Regions from separate parts of the Pseudomonas sp. Pse1 genome, predicted to be linked through region 3. Evidence: predicted binding sites of a transcription regulator. Region 3 holds the regulator's gene; each other region holds the start of a gene.

Region 1 (5,395 bases), on a different contig from region 3:
CGGCCAGTCCGGTGTCGGCAAATCGTCGCTGGTTAACAGCTTGCTGCCGGATGTCGAAACCCGCGTCGGCCCGCTGTCCGAGCTGTCTGGCCAGGGCACTCATACCACGACCACCGCTCGCCTGTTCCACTTTCCCGGTGGCGGTGAGCTGATCGACTCCCCGGGCATCCGCGAATTCGGCCTCGGGCACGTCAGCCGCTACGACGTCGAGGCCGGCTTCATCGAGTTCAATGACTTGATCGGGACGTGCCGCTTCCGCGACTGCAAGCACGACCGCGAGCCGGGTTGCGCCCTGCTCAAGGCCCTGGAAGATGGCCGTGTGCAGCAACAGCGCATGAACAGCTATCGCTCGATCATCGCCAGCCTGCCTGAAACCAGCTACTGATCAGACGATCTGGCACGGACGCAGATGTCCGTGCCAGGTAAAAAACATCCGTAAGAATTTTTTCCTTCGAGCGAAGGACGTGTCTCTTTATGCTCGGCCGCCTTGCTGCCCCGACCCCCTCTCCTACAGTCAGTCCCACTTCGTGCACAAGGGACACGCTCAATGCCTGTATTCATCAGCTACCGTCACATGGATCGCCCACACGCCATCCTCATTCACAATCGCCTGATGCAGGCGAACATCAGGACCTGCCTGGAGGTCCTGGATCCCGAATCCCAGACCACCGACGACATCAGCGGCCTGATAACCCGCAACGTCGGCGAGAACAGTCACCTGCTGGCACTGGTCAGCGACAAATCGGCGCTGGCCTGGTGGGTACCGTTCCAGCTCGGCGAGGCGACGATCTGCAATCGACGCATTTGCACCTTTAAGACCGGCGCCAGCGAATTGCCGGACTACCTCGACAAATGGCCCAGGCTGGCAAAAATCGCCGACATCGACTTCTTCATCGATGCCTACCGCAACGAGCAAACACTCAGACGCTCGATGAATCTGGACACGGATACCAGCAACGAGTGGCTGCACACCAGTAACAAAACCAATGCCGAACGCTTTCACAACGAACTCAAGGCACGCATCCGCCGCGGCTTTTAAGGTCAAGCGCGCAAAAAAAAGCCGACATTGCTGTCGGCTTTTTCTCACTGCTTCGGCGGTTCGGCCGGCTTGGGCGCCGGATCGTCGAAAAGGTTCAAACGCTCGCGCAACTCATGGGCCGGCAAAGGTTGCTGGTCGGCCGGCAGGGCATGGGGATCCGCCGGCACCTCGCCTGGCGCTCCCTGACCCTGGGTCGGCGCAGGGGCAGGCTCGGCACCTTGCTCACCTTCGATGGCGCGCTGGGCTTTCTTGGTCAATACCACAATGTCGATGCGCCGATTGACCGGATTGAACGGATTCTCCCGGTCAAACAGAGCCGACGAGGCATAGCCCACTACCCGCGCCACCTGGGCTTCCGGATAACTACCCGCAACCAGCGCTCGACGGGCAGCGTTGGCGCGGTTGGACGACAGCTCCCAGTTACCGAAATCGCCGCTGCCGGTGTACGGCTTGGCATCGGTGTGGCCGCTGATGCTGATCTTGTTCGGCACCGCCTTGATGGTGTCAGCCATGGCCAGCAGAATGTCTTCGAAGTAAGGCTTCAAGCGCGCGCTACCGGAGTCGAACATCGGCCGGTTCTCCGAATCGATGATCTGAATGCGCAGGCCATCCGGAGTAATCTCGAACAGGATCTGGTCCTTGAACTTCTGTAGCTGCGGATTCTCTTCAACCTTGTTCTGCAGTTCCTGCAGTAACAGCTCGAGGCGCTCCTGCTCGACCTGCTCGGCCATGCCTTCAACCTGATCGGTATCAACCGTGACCTTGTCCGGCTGCGGCTGGAACTTGGCTTCCGGGTTGAGCGTCTGGTCCGGCGCCAGTTCAGGCGAGCCACCCAGATCGATGACGTAGGGCGTGCCGCTCTCGGTAAAGCCGATCGGATCCTTGAAGTAACCGGCGATAGCGATCTTCTGTTCCGGCGTGGCTGTGGATAACAGCCACAACACCAGGAAGAACGCCATCATCGCCGTGGCGAAGTCAGCGAAGGCGATTTTCCATGCGCCCCCGTGATGCCCGCCAGCAATGCGCTTGACGCGCTTGATGATTATCGGCTGATTATTTTCCATGACTTAGCGACCGCGAACCGCTTGCTCCAGCTCGGAGAAGCTCGGACGGTGCGCCGGGTACAACACCTTGCGCCCGAACTCCACCGCCAGCGATGGCGGCATGCCTGAGGCCGAGGCTACCAGCGAGGCCTTGATTGCTTCGTAGGTGTTCAGCTCCTCCTTGGCATCGTGGGCCAGGGAGTGAGCCAGGGGACCGAAGAAGCCGTAGGCCGCAAGAATACCGAAGAAGGTACCCACCAGCGCAGCGCCGACGTGCAGGCCAATGGACGCCTGGTCGCCCTCGCCCAGGGACGCCATGGTCACCACGATACCCAGTACCGCGGCAACGATACCGAAACCGGGCATGCCATCGGCGATGCCGTTCACCGCGTGAGACGGGTGCTCCAGATCTTCCTTGAGGCTGTAGAGCTCCATGTCGAACAGACCTTCGAGCTCATGGGGCGCCATGTTGCCGGAGGACATGATGCGCAGGTAATCGCAGACGAAAGCGGTCATGCGCTCGTCCTTGAGAACAGTCGGGTACTTGGCAAAAATCGGACTCGCGGCCGCGTCCTCGATATCCGCCTCGATCGCCATCATGCCTTCGCGGCGGCTTTTGTTGAGGATCTCGTAGATCAGGCCCAGCACTTCCAGGTAGAAAGCATGGGTGAAGCGCGTACCGAACATGCTCAGGGACTTCTTGAGCACGTGCTTGGTCATGTAGCCGGGGTTCGCCTGGAGGAATGCACCCAGCGCCGCACCACCGATGATCATCACCTCAAAGGGCTGAATGAGGGCGGCAATCTTGCCGTGGGAAAGCACGTATCCGCCGAGCACGCTCGCGAATACGACGATGATGCCGATAATTTTAGCCATAGGTAGGAAGGTACTTACTTAAGTCGGGTTCAAGGTCATATTCGGAAGTTAAAAAATCTCTTCTTCTACTTATCGGCAAAACTGCGCCAGACTATAGCCAGTTATGGCGAAAAGCCAATTTGCCCCCATCCGGGCGTGTTTGAAGTCAACGGTGACCGCGCCCGACCATGGCTAATGCAACCAACTCCACACCTGCCACACTCCAGGATTGGGTCAAGCGTCTCGATAGCGTGATCTTGCCCGTACCGCTGGCCAGTCATGACCGGGTTAGCCGGGCGCTGAACAACTCTCGCAGCTCGTTGCGCGAGATTGCCGACTTGATCCAGGGCAGTCCGGCGCTGGCCCTGAGCGTGATTCGCGAAGCCAATCGGCATGTCAGCAGCAGCTTGACCGAGCCCTGCGAAAACCTCGAGGTGGCAATCAGCCGCCTGGGCCTCAAGCGCACCGCACAACTGCTCGCTCGCCTGCCTGCCGTCCCACAAAACGAAATCCCGCCAGCGCTGCGCAAGCTGCAGATGATCAGCCAGCACGCCTCGCAACAGGCCAACGGCTTTTTTGCCAGCCGGCTGGCGCGCTTGTGGCAGGACATCCACTGGGGCAGCCTGCTGTTCCTGGCGCCACTGTGGCCGCTGGCGCTCAGCGACCCAAAACGCCTGGAAGACTGGGAACGCCGGGTTATCCACAACGGCGAAGCGGCGCACAAGGTTGAAAAAGAGCTGTTCGGCGTGCACCTGCTCGAACTTTGCCAGACCCTGGTGGAGCTGTGGCGTCTGCCTTACTGGGTCGCACAGGGTTATCGACTGCTGATCAGCGAACAGCGCGAACTGGCCAAGGTCCTGCTGATTGCGCGAGATGCCGACCATCCGTTGCGCCAACAGAATCGCCTGGATGACGACCCGACCCTGCGCCGCTGGCTCAACCAGCCCGCCAACACAGTGCTACTGGCCAATGGCCTGGCGCTGTCGGCGCAACGCTCCTGGGTTAGCCCGCACACACTGCGCTGGCAATACCTGACCAGTCTGTACCTGCAAATCCCCATGGATGACGTGCAACAACAGCAGCACCAACAGGCCGCACAAAGCGCCCGCAACCACGCTATGCCAGACATCTGGCATCCGGCCGAGGCGCTGCTGTGGCCTTGGGGCAGCGCCGACGCACAACGCGACCGCTCGCCTGCCGGCCCGACAGCCGAAGACCTGGCACAGTGGCGCAAGCACTGCGCACAGCTGCTGACCGAACCCAGCCCATTCAGCAACGCCCTGCACCTGACCACCTGCGCCCGCGACGCCCTGGCGGCCTGCGGCCTGCGCCGCGCCGTACTGCTGATGGCCGATCGCAGCCACAGCCAATTGCGCGCCCACCAGACTCTCGGCCTCGGTCCGGACGCCGCCGCACTGAATCTGGTGGTCAGCCAGAGCAGCATCCTGCAACGCCTGCTGGCACAACCGGCACAATTGCGCCTGACACCCGCCAATCATGGGCAGTTCAGCGCCCACCTGCCGGCCACCCTGCGCAGCCTGTTCAGCGGCCAGCACCTGCTGCTGCGATCACTGGCAATCAATGGCAAGGTGCTCATGGTGCTGGTGGCGGATCAGGGCGGCGGGGACTTTTCCGACATTACCGTGCAAGCCTTCAGCAAAACCGCGCAATGCATCGAAAAAGCCCTGCACAGCTTTAGCCACCGCGGCCAGTGACGCTGCGCTACAATCCTCCCCTTTGTGCTCTGGAGACCTCGCATGTCTGACTTCTCTGGCTTGGCGCTGGTCATCGAACCGAGCGACCTGAGCGCCCGTCTCGATGCCCGCGAATTGATCCTGGTCGACCTGACCAGCAGCGCCCGCTACGCCGAGGGGCATATCCCTGGCGCACGGTTTGTCGATCCCAAGCGCACCCAATTGGGCCAGCCACCGGCACCCGGCCTGATGCCGCCGCAAGCGGCACTCGAAGCGCTGTTCGGCGAACTGGGGCACAACCCGGATGCGGTCTACGTGGTGTACGACGACGAAGGCGGCGGCTGGGCCGGACGCTTCATCTGGCTGCTGGATGTCATCGGCCACACGCGCTACCACTACCTCGACGGCGGGCTGCTGGCCTGGCTGGCCGAGGGTCTGCCAACGTCCACCGAGGTGCCGGCGGCCGTAGACGGTTCGGTCGCGCTGACCCTGCACGAGGCGCCCACGGCCACTCGCGAGTACCTGCAAAGCCGCCTCGGTGCCGCCGACCTGGCGATCTGGGACGCCCGTGGCCCGCTGGAATACTCCGGTGAAAAAGTCCTGGCCGCCAAAGCCGGACACATCCCCGGCGCGATCAATTTCGAGTGGACCGCCGGCATGGATCCGGCGCGCAATCTGCGGATCCGCCGCGACATGCCGCAGATCCTCGAACAGCTCGGCATCACCGCCGACAAGGAAATCATTACTCACTGCCAGACCCACCA
Region 2 (5,395 bases), 200 kb from region 3:
CGCGCGGTAGGTCTGGTCGATGCTCGAGGACACTGTTTCGGCGTTGGCGATGTTGCTGGCCACGGTGTTCAGGCGAGTGGTCTGCGCGCTCATGCCACTGCCGGCAATGTTGAAAACGCTGGACAGGGACATGGATTACTCTCCGCGCAGGGCCGAGATCAGCCCTTTGAATTTACTGTTGAGCAGCGTGAAGCTGGCCTGGAAGTTCACCGAGTTTTCCGCGTAGTTGGATTGCTCCAACTGTGCGTCGACGGTGTTCTGGTCGATCGAAGGTTGCATCGGCGTGCGATACAGCAACGACTCGTCGCCACTGCTCATGCCCTGGGCTTCGATATGACGGCTGTTGGTCATGTTCAAGGCGAAGGTGCCGTTGTTGGTCTTTTCCGCCTGTGCCGCCAGCACGGACGCAAAGTCCAGGTCCCGAGCCTTGTAGTTCGGGGTGTCGGCGTTGGCAATGTTGTTGGCCAGGACTTCGGCACGCTGGGCGCGGAAGCTCAGGGCCTGTTCGTGGATACCGAGCGCTTTGTCGAAGCTGATGCTCATGGCGCAAACCTTCAGGTGACCAGATTTTTCGTATCTGGATCTTTAGCAAGCGCCGTGCCAGCTCGCCAGCCCCCGTAAATAGGGGGCCCGGCAAGTAGCGGCAAGGCGGCAATGCCAGAAAAGCGGCAAGCGCTTTCCGGCGCCCGCCGCTTTTCTGCCGCTTGTGAAGGGCTGAATCACCGGACAGAAAAAAGGGAGCCGCTGAGGGCTCCCGTCTTTTCACTTCGCCTGGTAGATGATCCCCGGGCTGCACTGGACCATCTGGTAATGATCCGGCAGGCCGTTCAGCGCTTCCGAAGCGCCAAGGAACAGATAACCGCCCGGCTTGAGCGTGCTGTGGATACGCAGCAGGATGTCCTTCTTCACTTCCGCAGAGAAGTAGATCAGCACGTTGCGGCAAAACACGATGTCGAACTTGCCGAGGCTGGCGTAACTGTCCAGCAGGTTGAACGAGCGGAACTCCACCCGACTCTTGATCGGCGCCTTCACTGCCCAGCGCCCCGGCCCTTTCGGATCGAAGTAGCGTTGCAGGCGATCAGGTGACAGGCCGCGCCCGATCGCCAGGCTGTCGTATTCGCCGGACTTGCAGTTGGTCAGCATCGTCCCGGACAGGTCGGTGGCAACGATCTGCACCCCCATGCGCAGTTGGCCCATGTTGACTCGCTCGAATTCGTCGATCGCCATCGACAGCGAATAAGGCTCCTGCCCGGACGAACAGGCCGCCGACCAGATGCGCAGACGCTGCCCGGGACTGGCCTTGATCGCCTCGGGCAAGACTTTGTTCTTCAGCACTTCAAACGGATAGGTGTCACGAAACCAGAGGGTTTCGTTGGTCGTCATCGCGTCCACCACCATTTCACGCAAACCGCCGCGTGGCTGGGTCTGGATGCGCTGGACCAACTCGCCCAACGACTTGATGCCCTGCTGTTCCATCAGTTTGTTGAGACGGCTCGAGACCAGATACTGTTTATTCTCACCGAGCAAAATGCCACAGGCTTTTTCCAGGAAAACCCGGAACTGTTCAAAATCCAAATTACCCGTAGACAAGGATACCGCCTCTTAAATCGTATTGATCGCCAGGGCCAAAAGCCACCTAGCTGATATCTGCTGCTTTGATCCGGTCGACTACCCGGGATGCCAGGTCATCAGGGCGGAATTTGGCCAGAAAGTCATCGGCACCGACTTTCTTGACCATCGCCTGATTGAATACGCCTGACAGCGAAGTATGCAGGATGATGTGCAGCTTTTGCATGCGCGGGTCGTTGCGGATTTCCGCCGTCAGGGTGTAGCCGTCCATTTCCGGCATCTCGATGTCGGAAATCATCATCAGGAACTCTTCCTCCGGCTTCTTGCCCTCGTCGACCAGCTTGCGCAGGTAGTCCAGTGCTTGCCGACCGTCGTTCAGCGCCACCACCTCGACCCCGACCGTCTGCAGACAGCGCGAGACCTGCTTGCGCGCCACCGACGAGTCATCCACCGTCAATACCCGCAGCGACAAGGCCTTGTGCTGGGTCTCGACATCCACCACGCCAACCGAAATGGCCTCGGGCGTTGGCGCGACTTCCGCCAGAACCTTCTCGACGTCGATGATTTCCACCAACTGATTGTCGACCCGCGTCACTGCCGTCAGGTAGTGATCGCGCCCGGTACCCTTGGGCGGCGGATGGATCTCCTCCCAATTCATGTTGACGATCCGCTCCACCGAGCGCACCAGAAAACCCTGGGTCTTGGTGTTGTACTCCGTGATGATCACGAAGGGATTGCTTTGATCCTGCAATCCGCCCGAACCCGTGGCCATCGCCAGGTCGAGAATCGGAATGGTTGCCCCACGAATACTTGCCACACCGCACACGACAGGATTGGATTTGGGCATCAAGGTCAGTTTCGGGCATTGCAGCACTTCCCGAACCTTAAACACATTGATGCCGTAGAGCTGCTGACCGTCGAGACGGAACAACAACAGCTCCAGGCGATTCTGCCCTACCAGTTGCGTGCGCTGGTTTACCGAATCCATTACACCAGCCATGCCCAGCCCCCTACACCAACGCTAAGTGTGTTGCGACGCACATTCATCACTAAACGGCACGGCGCTTGCTTTTTAACCGCTATGAACCTGCACACGACATTTTTTCGACGCCTTGCCTGCGCTCCTCGCCGTTTACTCGGCGCGGTGGCGATGGCCGGCTTTTTCACTGCTGGCAGCCCTGCCTTTGCTGATCCGGTTACCTTGCCTGATCTCCTTATCGGCGTCACTCAGGGCTTTCTTGAATTCACCGTAGAAGACTATTTGGCCAGCAGCCAAACCCAGGGCCGTTACGAAATCGAGGTCAAGCAACTCGACCCGCGCCTGCGCCTGCCCATGTGCGACAAGGAATTGACAGCCACACTGGAAAGCCCTGCCAAGCCGATTGGACGTGTCACGGTGAGGGTTCGCTGTGACGGCGCCTCGCCCTGGACAGTGTTCGTGCCCGCTCAAGTCCGGCTGTTTCGCGAAGTCGTGACCAGCACTCGACCGCTCAAGCGCGCCGGGATTATCGAGCCGGGAGACGTGATGCTGCGCGAGCGCGATATCAGTCTGATCAACCAGGGCTATCTGACCGACGTGGAGCAGGCGATCGGGCAGAAACTTGTCCGACCAATGGTCAACGATCAGGTGATTACTCTGGTTCATCTGGAGCAGGCCGAAGTGGTGCGCAAGGGCGATCAGGTAGTGATTACGGCCCGCAGTGGCACCCTCAGCGTACGGATGCCGGGCGAAGCCTTGGCTAACGGCGGCATGAGTGAACAGATCCGAGTGAAAAATCTGAATTCGCAACGGGTGATCAAGGCCCAGGTCACGGCTCCCGGCCAGGTGGAAGTTGCCATGTAGATCGCTGGCGCGATACCGACCCATTCCCTAAACTGAGCCTTACGCAGGGCAACAGGCGACGCTGCCGCCCCTTAAATGTCCCTAAAGTTTTCTCGCATTGGGCCGAAAACATGGCAAGCGTCCAAATTCCCAGAGGTTTTCAGCATCATGGTCATCGATTTCAGCCGTTTGAACAGTTCCCCCACGCTCACCGGCAACACGCGTACCAGCGCCACGAAAGAAGCCGCTGAAACCGCGCCGCTGTCGACCCAGGCCGAAGCGGCCAGTGCCAGCCAAAGCGGGGAATCGGTACACCTCAGCAACGAGGCCCAGCAGTTGCAGAAGATTTCCGACACGCTGCGCGACCAGCCCGCTGTCGACAAGGCCCGCGTGGCCGAGTTGAAAGCCGCGATTGCCGATGGCAGCTATAAAGTCGACAGCAACCGCGTCGCCAGCAAACTGCTCAACTTCGAAGCCCAGCGCTAGCCAACGGCCTGCGCAGGCTTTTGGACGCTTAAAAACCAAGGCCAGCCATGCACGATAACAATTTACTGCAACTGATCACCGACGACGTTGCGCCAGCTCAACAGTTGCTCGATTTACTCGGGCAAGAGTCTTTGGCACTGCACGGTCGCGACATGCAATTGCTCGAACACATCCTGGCGAGCAAGCAGGGTTTGATCATTCTGCTGGAACAACACGGCCGCCGACGCAGCGAAATACTCGCCAGCCTCGGCTTGCCAACCGATCGCAGTGGCCTGGAACAGCTGGCCGCGCACTCCAGCATCGGCGAGCAACTGCTGTCCCAGAGCGATGTCCTCAATCAATTGCTCAGCGATTGCCGGGACGCCAATGAGCGCAATGGCCGCTCGATCCAGGTCCAACAGGCGAGCACCGCCAACCAACTGCGCATCCTCAATGGCGGCGAATCCCCGCCCCTGTACGACGCTCGCGGCTCAACCGCCACGCTCGTGAAGCGCTCGCTCAGCCAGGTTTGACTTCATCATCAAGCGTGCTCTATCAAGGCGCGAAACATGCTGGCAGAATGCTGGCTCCTGCGTGTGACCGTATTCTGTCCGGAGAGTGATAAACCGTGTCCAATGCCTTAAACGCGGAAGATGCTCCGCAGCCACCGAAGGTGCTCACCACGCCTTTGGAAATCGCCGGCAACCTGCGAATGCTGCAAGAGAGCCATGATCCTCTGATCATCACGTTCCACGAGCGTACCCAGCGCTTCCAAAGCTATGTGGTCGATGTCGATCGCGAGAACAACTCGATCGCGCTCGATGAAATGATTCCGCGCGATGGCGAACGCTTCCTGCTGGCGGGGGAACCCTTCCGGATCGAAGGTTTTCACGAAGGCGTGCGTATTGCCTGGGAAAGCAACGGCCCCCTGACGATCGATGAATCCAACGGCACTCGTTGCTATCGTGGCACGTTGCCGGACGAGGTGGTCTATCACCAGCGCCGCAACGCCTTTCGTGCCGCCCTGAAACTGGCGCAATTGGTGAGCATCGAGCTGGGCGGTGAAAAGCTCAAGGTGCCGCTAGCCGGCAAGTTGCTGGACATTTCGGCCACCGGCTGCAAGCTGCGCTTTGATGGCGACATTTCCAATGGCCTGCAGTTGGGCCAGGTGTACGACCGTTTCATTGCCGCCCTGCCCTTCGGCAGCATGACCACCCCGGTCGAATTGCGTTACCTGCATCACGAAGAAAAAATCGACACCACCTTCGCCGGTGTGCGTTTTCATAACATGAGCGGCCTGGTGCAGCGTCAGGTCGAGCGCTTCGTCTACCAGTTGCAGCGCGAGGCGCGTCGTTTCGACAAAGACGACTTCTGATCGGCAAGCATGAAAAACGGGCAGTCCCTTGCGGTCACTGCCCGTTTTTTTTGCCTTCAATTCAAGGCCTGGCCCCGGTGAAGGTATGGGGATGTTCGGCGTCCGGATCATCCGGCGGCTGGTCCTCGCGAGGCGCTTCGGCTGTGCTCGCCGTTTCGGGTTCA
Region 3 (5,395 bases):
TGACCTGCTGGAATTGACCACCGAGATAGCAGACCCACGCCAGGCCTGGCGCATGCTGCTGGCGCACCTGGCGCGGATGATCCAGACCCCTGAGGTCGAGCCGCTGGAAGAGGGCGGGGTGATTGCCATGGTCGGCCCGGCCGGTATGGGCAAGACCACCACGTTGGCCAAGCTGGCGGCGCGTTACGTGCTCAAGTACGGCTCGCAGAATATTGCCCTGGTGAGCATGGACAGCTACCGCATCGGCGCTCAGGAACAACTCAAGACCCTGGGGCGGATTCTCAACGTCTCGGTGACCCACCTGGATCCCGGTCAATCGCTGGCCCAGGCCCTTGAGCCGGTGCTGCGCAAACGCGTGGTGCTGATCGACACCGCCGGCCTGCAGGCCAGCGACCCGGCGTTGCGCATGCAACTGGAGAGCCTCGCCGGTCGTGGCATCAAATCGAAGAATTATCTGGTCCTGGCCACCACCAGCCAGAAGCAGGTGTTGACGGCCGCTTATCACAGTTACAAGCGATGCGGGCTGGCAGGCTGCATCCTGACTAAACTGGACGAGACGGCCAACCTGGGCGAAGTATTGAGTCTGGCAATCAGTCATGAGTTGCCGGTCGCCTATCTGACCGATGGACCGCGGATCCCGGACGATCTGCACTTGCCGCGCCGGCACCAACTGGTGAGCCGCGCGGTCAGTGTACAAATGCAGGAAGAACCCAGCGAAGAAGCCATGGCTGATATGTTCGCTGACCTCTACCACAGTCCGACCAAACGGGTTGGCTGAGGTATTAATGACTAGATTTGTATCTACATCGATGGCCTGCCATGCATTGTTCGTTCGCGAACGCGCAGCCAGTCATGTAGCCCGCGTCTAAGCAAGACAAGGTAAAGAAAGCACATGGGCAGCATGCATCCCGTACAGGTGATCGCGGTGACCGGCGGCAAGGGTGGCGTCGGTAAGACTAACGTTTCAGTGAACTTGTCCCTGGCTCTGGCAGAGCTCGGCCGGCGCGTCATGCTGCTGGACGCCGACCTGGGGCTGGCGAACGTCGACGTCCTCCTGGGACTGACGCCCAAGCGCACCCTGGCCGATGTGATCGAGGGCCGCTGCGAACTGCGCGATGTATTGCTGCAGGGGCCAGGCGGGATTCGCATCGTGCCGGCCGCTTCCGGCACCCAGAGCATGGTGCACCTGAGCCCGGCGCAGCACGCGGGCCTGATCCAGGCTTTCAGCGACATCGGCGATAACCTCGACGTGTTGGTGATCGACACCGCCGCCGGCATCGGCGAATCGGTGGTCAGCTTCGTGCGCGCGGCCCAGGAAGTGTTGCTGGTGGTCTGCGACGAACCGACCTCGATCACCGACGCCTACGCCCTGATCAAACTGCTCAACCGCGACTACGGGATGAATCGTTTCCGCGTGCTGGCCAACATGGCGCAGAGCCCGCAGGAGGGCCGCAACCTGTTCGCCAAATTGACCAAGGTCACGGATCGCTTCCTCGATGTCGCCCTACAATACGTCGGTGCGGTGCCGTACGACGAAAGCGTGCGTAAGGCCGTACAGAAACAGCGCGCAGTGTACGAGGCGTTCCCGCGCTCCAAGTGCGCCTTGGCCTTCCGGGCCATCGCGCAGAAAGTCGACACTTGGCCACTGCCCGCCAATCCGCGTGGGCATCTGGAGTTTTTCGTGGAGCGCCTGGTGCAACAGACTGCGGGTCCGGTGCTATGACCGCGAGCGGTTACAACCTGTACAAGCAGTCGGCGCGTGACGCGCAGTACGAGCTGATCGAGCGTTACGCGCCACTGGTAAAACGTATTGCCTACCACCTTCTGGCGCGTTTGCCGGCCAGCGTTCAGGTCGAGGATCTGATTCAGGCGGGGATGATTGGCTTGCTGGAAGTGTCGACCAAATACGACGCCAGCAAGGGTGCAAGTTTCGAGACCTATGCCGGGATTCGTATTCGGGGCGCGATGCTCGACGAAGTCCGCAAAGGGGACTGGGCGCCACGCTCGGTCCACCGCAATACCCGTATGGTCAGTGATGCGATTCGCACAATTGAAGCTAAAACCGGACGTGACGCTAAAGATCACGAGGTTGCGGCCGAACTCCAATTGAGTCTCGATGATTACTACGGGATTTTGAATGACACCTTGGGCAGTCGCCTGTTCAGCTTCGACGACCTGTTGCAGGACGGCGAGCATGAAGGGCTGCATGAGGATGGCGCGAGTGCTCATCAAGAGCCGTCGCGTGACCTGGAAGACGAGCGCTTCCAGGCAGCGCTGGCGGACGCGATTGCCAATTTGCCGGAGCGTGAGCGACTGGTGTTGGCGCTGTACTACGACGAAGAGCTGAACCTCAAGGAAATCGGCGAGGTACTGGGGGTCAGTGAATCGCGGGTCAGCCAGTTACACAGCCAGTGCGCGGCCCGTTTGCGGGGGCGTTTGGGAGAGTGGCGAGCGCGCTGACAGCAGTGTGGGGACACTGCGTACGACAGCGGGGCGGCGAGAGGCCGGTCCGTTGCTCATCCGTTGTGCTCCATGACGAAGTCGAGTGCTCTGCCTGATTGATTGAATGGCGTGCCCAGGTGCTGGGCGCGTTTAAGACTGCTTGGAGGTCGAATTGGACAAGAACATGAAAATCCTCATCGTTGATGACTTCTCAACGATGCGGCGGATCATCAAGAACCTGTTGCGTGACCTCGGTTTCACCAACACGGTCGAGGCAGACGACGGTACTACCGCCATTCCTCTGCTCAACAGCGGCAGCATCGACTTTCTGGTAACGGACTGGAATATGCCCGGCATGACCGGCATCGACCTGCTGCGCCACGTGCGCGCCGACGAAAAACTCAAGCACTTGCCAGTGCTGATGGTCACCGCCGAAGCCAAGCGCGAGCAGATCATCGAAGCCGCCCAGGCCGGGGTAAACGGCTATGTGGTCAAGCCGTTCACGGCGCAGGCGTTGAAAGAGAAGATCGAGAAAATCTTCGAACGCATCGGTTGATGATTGGCGCCACGGGGGAGCTATGGAACAACGAGAAACATCACAGGGCGATTTCGAGTCGACCCTGAAAAAACACGCGGTCGAACTGGTCGAAAGCCTTGAAAAAGGCAAGTTCGGCGACGCGGTGCAACTGATCCATGAGCTCAATCAGACCCGTGACCGTGGCCTGTACCAGGAAGTCGGCAAGCTCACTCGCGAGCTGCACAGTGCGATCGTCAATTTCCAGATTGATCCGCACATGCCGCAGGCCGAGGAGGTCTCGCAGATCACCGACGCCACCGAGCGTCTGGGCTATGTGGTCAAGCTGACCGAAGCCGCGGCGAACCGCACCATGGATCTGGTGGAAAACGCCACGCCACTGGTCAACGGCTTGAACACTGATGCCCAGGCACTGAGCGCGGACTGGGGACGTTTCATGCGCCGGGAAATCGGCGCCGAAGAGTTCCGTGAGCTGGCCCGCCGTGTCGATGGCTTCCTGAGCCGCAGCGCGACCGAGACCCAGATGGTCTCGAGCAACCTCAATGACATTCTGCTGGCCCAGGATTACCAGGACCTGACCGGTCAGGTGATCAAGCGCGTGACCCAACTGGTCACCGAAGTGGAGAGCAATCTGCTCAAGCTGGTGCTGATGGCCAGCCAGGTCGACCGCTTTGCCGGCATCGAACATGACCGCGCAGCGATCCTTGCGGAAAAAAATCCGCAAAAATATACCGCGCAGGGTGAAGGTCCGCAGATTCATGCCGATAAACGTGAAGACGTTATGTCCGGCCAGGACGATGTCGACGATTTGCTTTCGAGCCTGGGTTTCTAGGTTCAGACCTTTTTTAGGAGCACCCATTCATGAGCTTCGGCGCCGATGAAGAAATCCTTCAGGATTTTCTGGTTGAGGCCGGCGAAATTCTCGAGCAACTGTCCGAGCAACTGGTCGAGCTGGAAAGCCGTCCGGATGATGCGGATTTGCTCAATGCCATTTTTCGCGGTTTTCACACTGTAAAAGGAGGCGCCGGCTTCCTGCAGCTCAACGAACTGGTGGAGTGCTGCCACATCGCCGAGAACGTGTTCGACATCCTGCGCAAGGGTGAGCGACGCGTCGACTCGGAGCTGATGGACGTGGTCCTGGAAGCGCTGGATGCGGTCAACGGCATGTTTGGCGAAGTGCGTGAACGCGCGCCGATTACTGCTGCCACTCCAGAACTGCTGGCCGCCCTGGCGCGCCTGGCAGAACCGCAGTCGGCGGATCAGGTGGCGCCGGTTGCAGCGGCGCCGGTCGTGGCTGAACCGCCGGTTGCCAATGACTCGGGCGACATCACCGACAATGAATTTGAACTGCTGCTCGACTCGCTGAACGCGGTCAAGGAACAGGCCGAAGCCGCCCCTGCACCGGCCGTGGAAGCGGTCAGTGGCAGCGAAGAAATCACTGACGCCGAGTTCGAGTCGCTGCTTGATCAGTTGCACGGCAAGGGCCAGTTTGCCGTGGATTCGCTGGTCACTGCAGCGCAACCTGCAGAGCCGGTGGCCGCGGCTGCCGCTGTTGAAAGCAATGAAATCACCGACGACGAATTCGAAGCCCTGCTCGATCAGTTACACGGCAAGGGCCAGTTCGCCGTCGATGCGTTGGAGTCGGCGATTGCTTCGGTGGCGGTACCTGCGCCAGCGCAAGCGGCTGCGGTCGGCAGCGATCTGATTTCCGATCACGAATTCGAATCGCTGCTCGACGAGTTGCACGGCAAGGGTAAGTTCTCGCCCGAAGTTGGCAGTGCTGAATCCTCGGTGGCCAGTGCCCCGGTGGCAGCGCCTGTGGCCAAGCCGGTCGCGGCTGTCAGCGAAGCTCGGGCGCCTGCGCCTGCGCCGAAGCCAGCACCTGCCCGGGCTGCGGCGCCAGCGCCAGCGGAAAAACCTGCGAGCGAAGCCGAGACCACCGTGCGGGTCGATACTGCGCGCCTCGACGAAATCATGAACATGGTCGGCGAGCTGGTGCTGGTGCGTAACCGCCTGGTGCGCCTGGGGCTCAACAGCGGCGACGAGGCCATGTCCAAGGCGGTGTCGAACCTCGATGTGGTCACTGCCGATCTGCAGACGGCGGTCATGAAGACCCGCATGCAGCCGATCAAGAAGGTCTTCGGACGCTTCCCGCGGCTGGTTCGCGACCTTGCGCGCCAGCTCAAGAAAGAGATCAACCTGGAACTGGTCGGCGAAGACACCGACCTCGACAAGAACCTGGTCGAAGCCCTGGCCGACCCGCTGGTGCACTTGGTGCGCAACGCGGTCGACCACGGCATCGAGTCGCCGGAAGAGCGTGAAGCCACGGGCAAGTCCCGGGGCGGCAAGGTAGTGCTGGCGGCCGAGCAGGAAGGCGACCATATCCTGCTGTCGATTTCCGATGACGGTAAAGGCATG

The links. Region 3 encodes FliA, which starts transcription of late flagellar genes. Its sites were predicted from a motif close to CTAAAGTTTNNNNNNNNNNNGCCGNTAA; they were not measured.
Region 1: a site for FliA is predicted at 3,028-3,055, ahead of motA (flagellar motor stator protein MotA). Genes of this name have one in related genera too.
Region 2: a site for FliA is predicted at 3,494-3,521, ahead of flgM (flagellar biosynthesis anti-sigma factor FlgM). Genes of this name have one in related genera too.

Annotation. Positions count from the first base shown of each region.
Region 1 covers NZ_JALJRO010000009.1:130,829-136,223, reverse strand. The annotation lists gene rsgA (small ribosomal subunit biogenesis GTPase RsgA) at 1-385, shown strand, start outside; gene NR126_RS15505 (toll/interleukin-1 receptor domain-containing protein) at 548-1,039, shown strand; gene motB (flagellar motor protein MotB) at 1,084-2,103, opposite strand; gene motA (flagellar motor stator protein MotA) at 2,107-2,958, opposite strand; gene NR126_RS15490 (HDOD domain-containing protein) at 3,126-4,652, shown strand; gene rhdA (thiosulfate sulfurtransferase) at 4,695-5,395, shown strand, end outside.
Region 2 covers NZ_JALJRO010000006.1:294,624-300,018, forward strand. The annotation lists gene flgC (flagellar basal body rod protein FlgC) at 1-132, opposite strand, end outside; gene flgB (flagellar basal body rod protein FlgB) at 136-543, opposite strand; gene cheR (protein-glutamate O-methyltransferase CheR) at 763-1,590, opposite strand; gene NR126_RS12275 (chemotaxis protein CheV) at 1,637-2,569, opposite strand; gene flgA (flagellar basal body P-ring formation chaperone FlgA) at 2,651-3,412, shown strand; gene flgM (flagellar biosynthesis anti-sigma factor FlgM) at 3,560-3,877, shown strand; gene NR126_RS12290 (flagella synthesis protein FlgN) at 3,925-4,389, shown strand; gene NR126_RS12295 (flagellar brake protein) at 4,485-5,231, shown strand; gene NR126_RS12300 (MFS transporter) at 5,293-5,395, opposite strand, start outside.
Region 3 covers NZ_JALJRO010000006.1:91,134-96,528, reverse strand. The annotation lists gene flhF (flagellar biosynthesis protein FlhF) at 1-778, shown strand, start outside; gene fleN (flagellar synthesis regulator FleN) at 893-1,723, shown strand; gene fliA (RNA polymerase sigma factor FliA) at 1,720-2,460, shown strand; gene NR126_RS11300 (chemotaxis response regulator CheY) at 2,627-2,998, shown strand; gene NR126_RS11295 (protein phosphatase CheZ) at 3,021-3,809, shown strand; gene NR126_RS11290 (chemotaxis protein CheA) at 3,839-5,395, shown strand, end outside.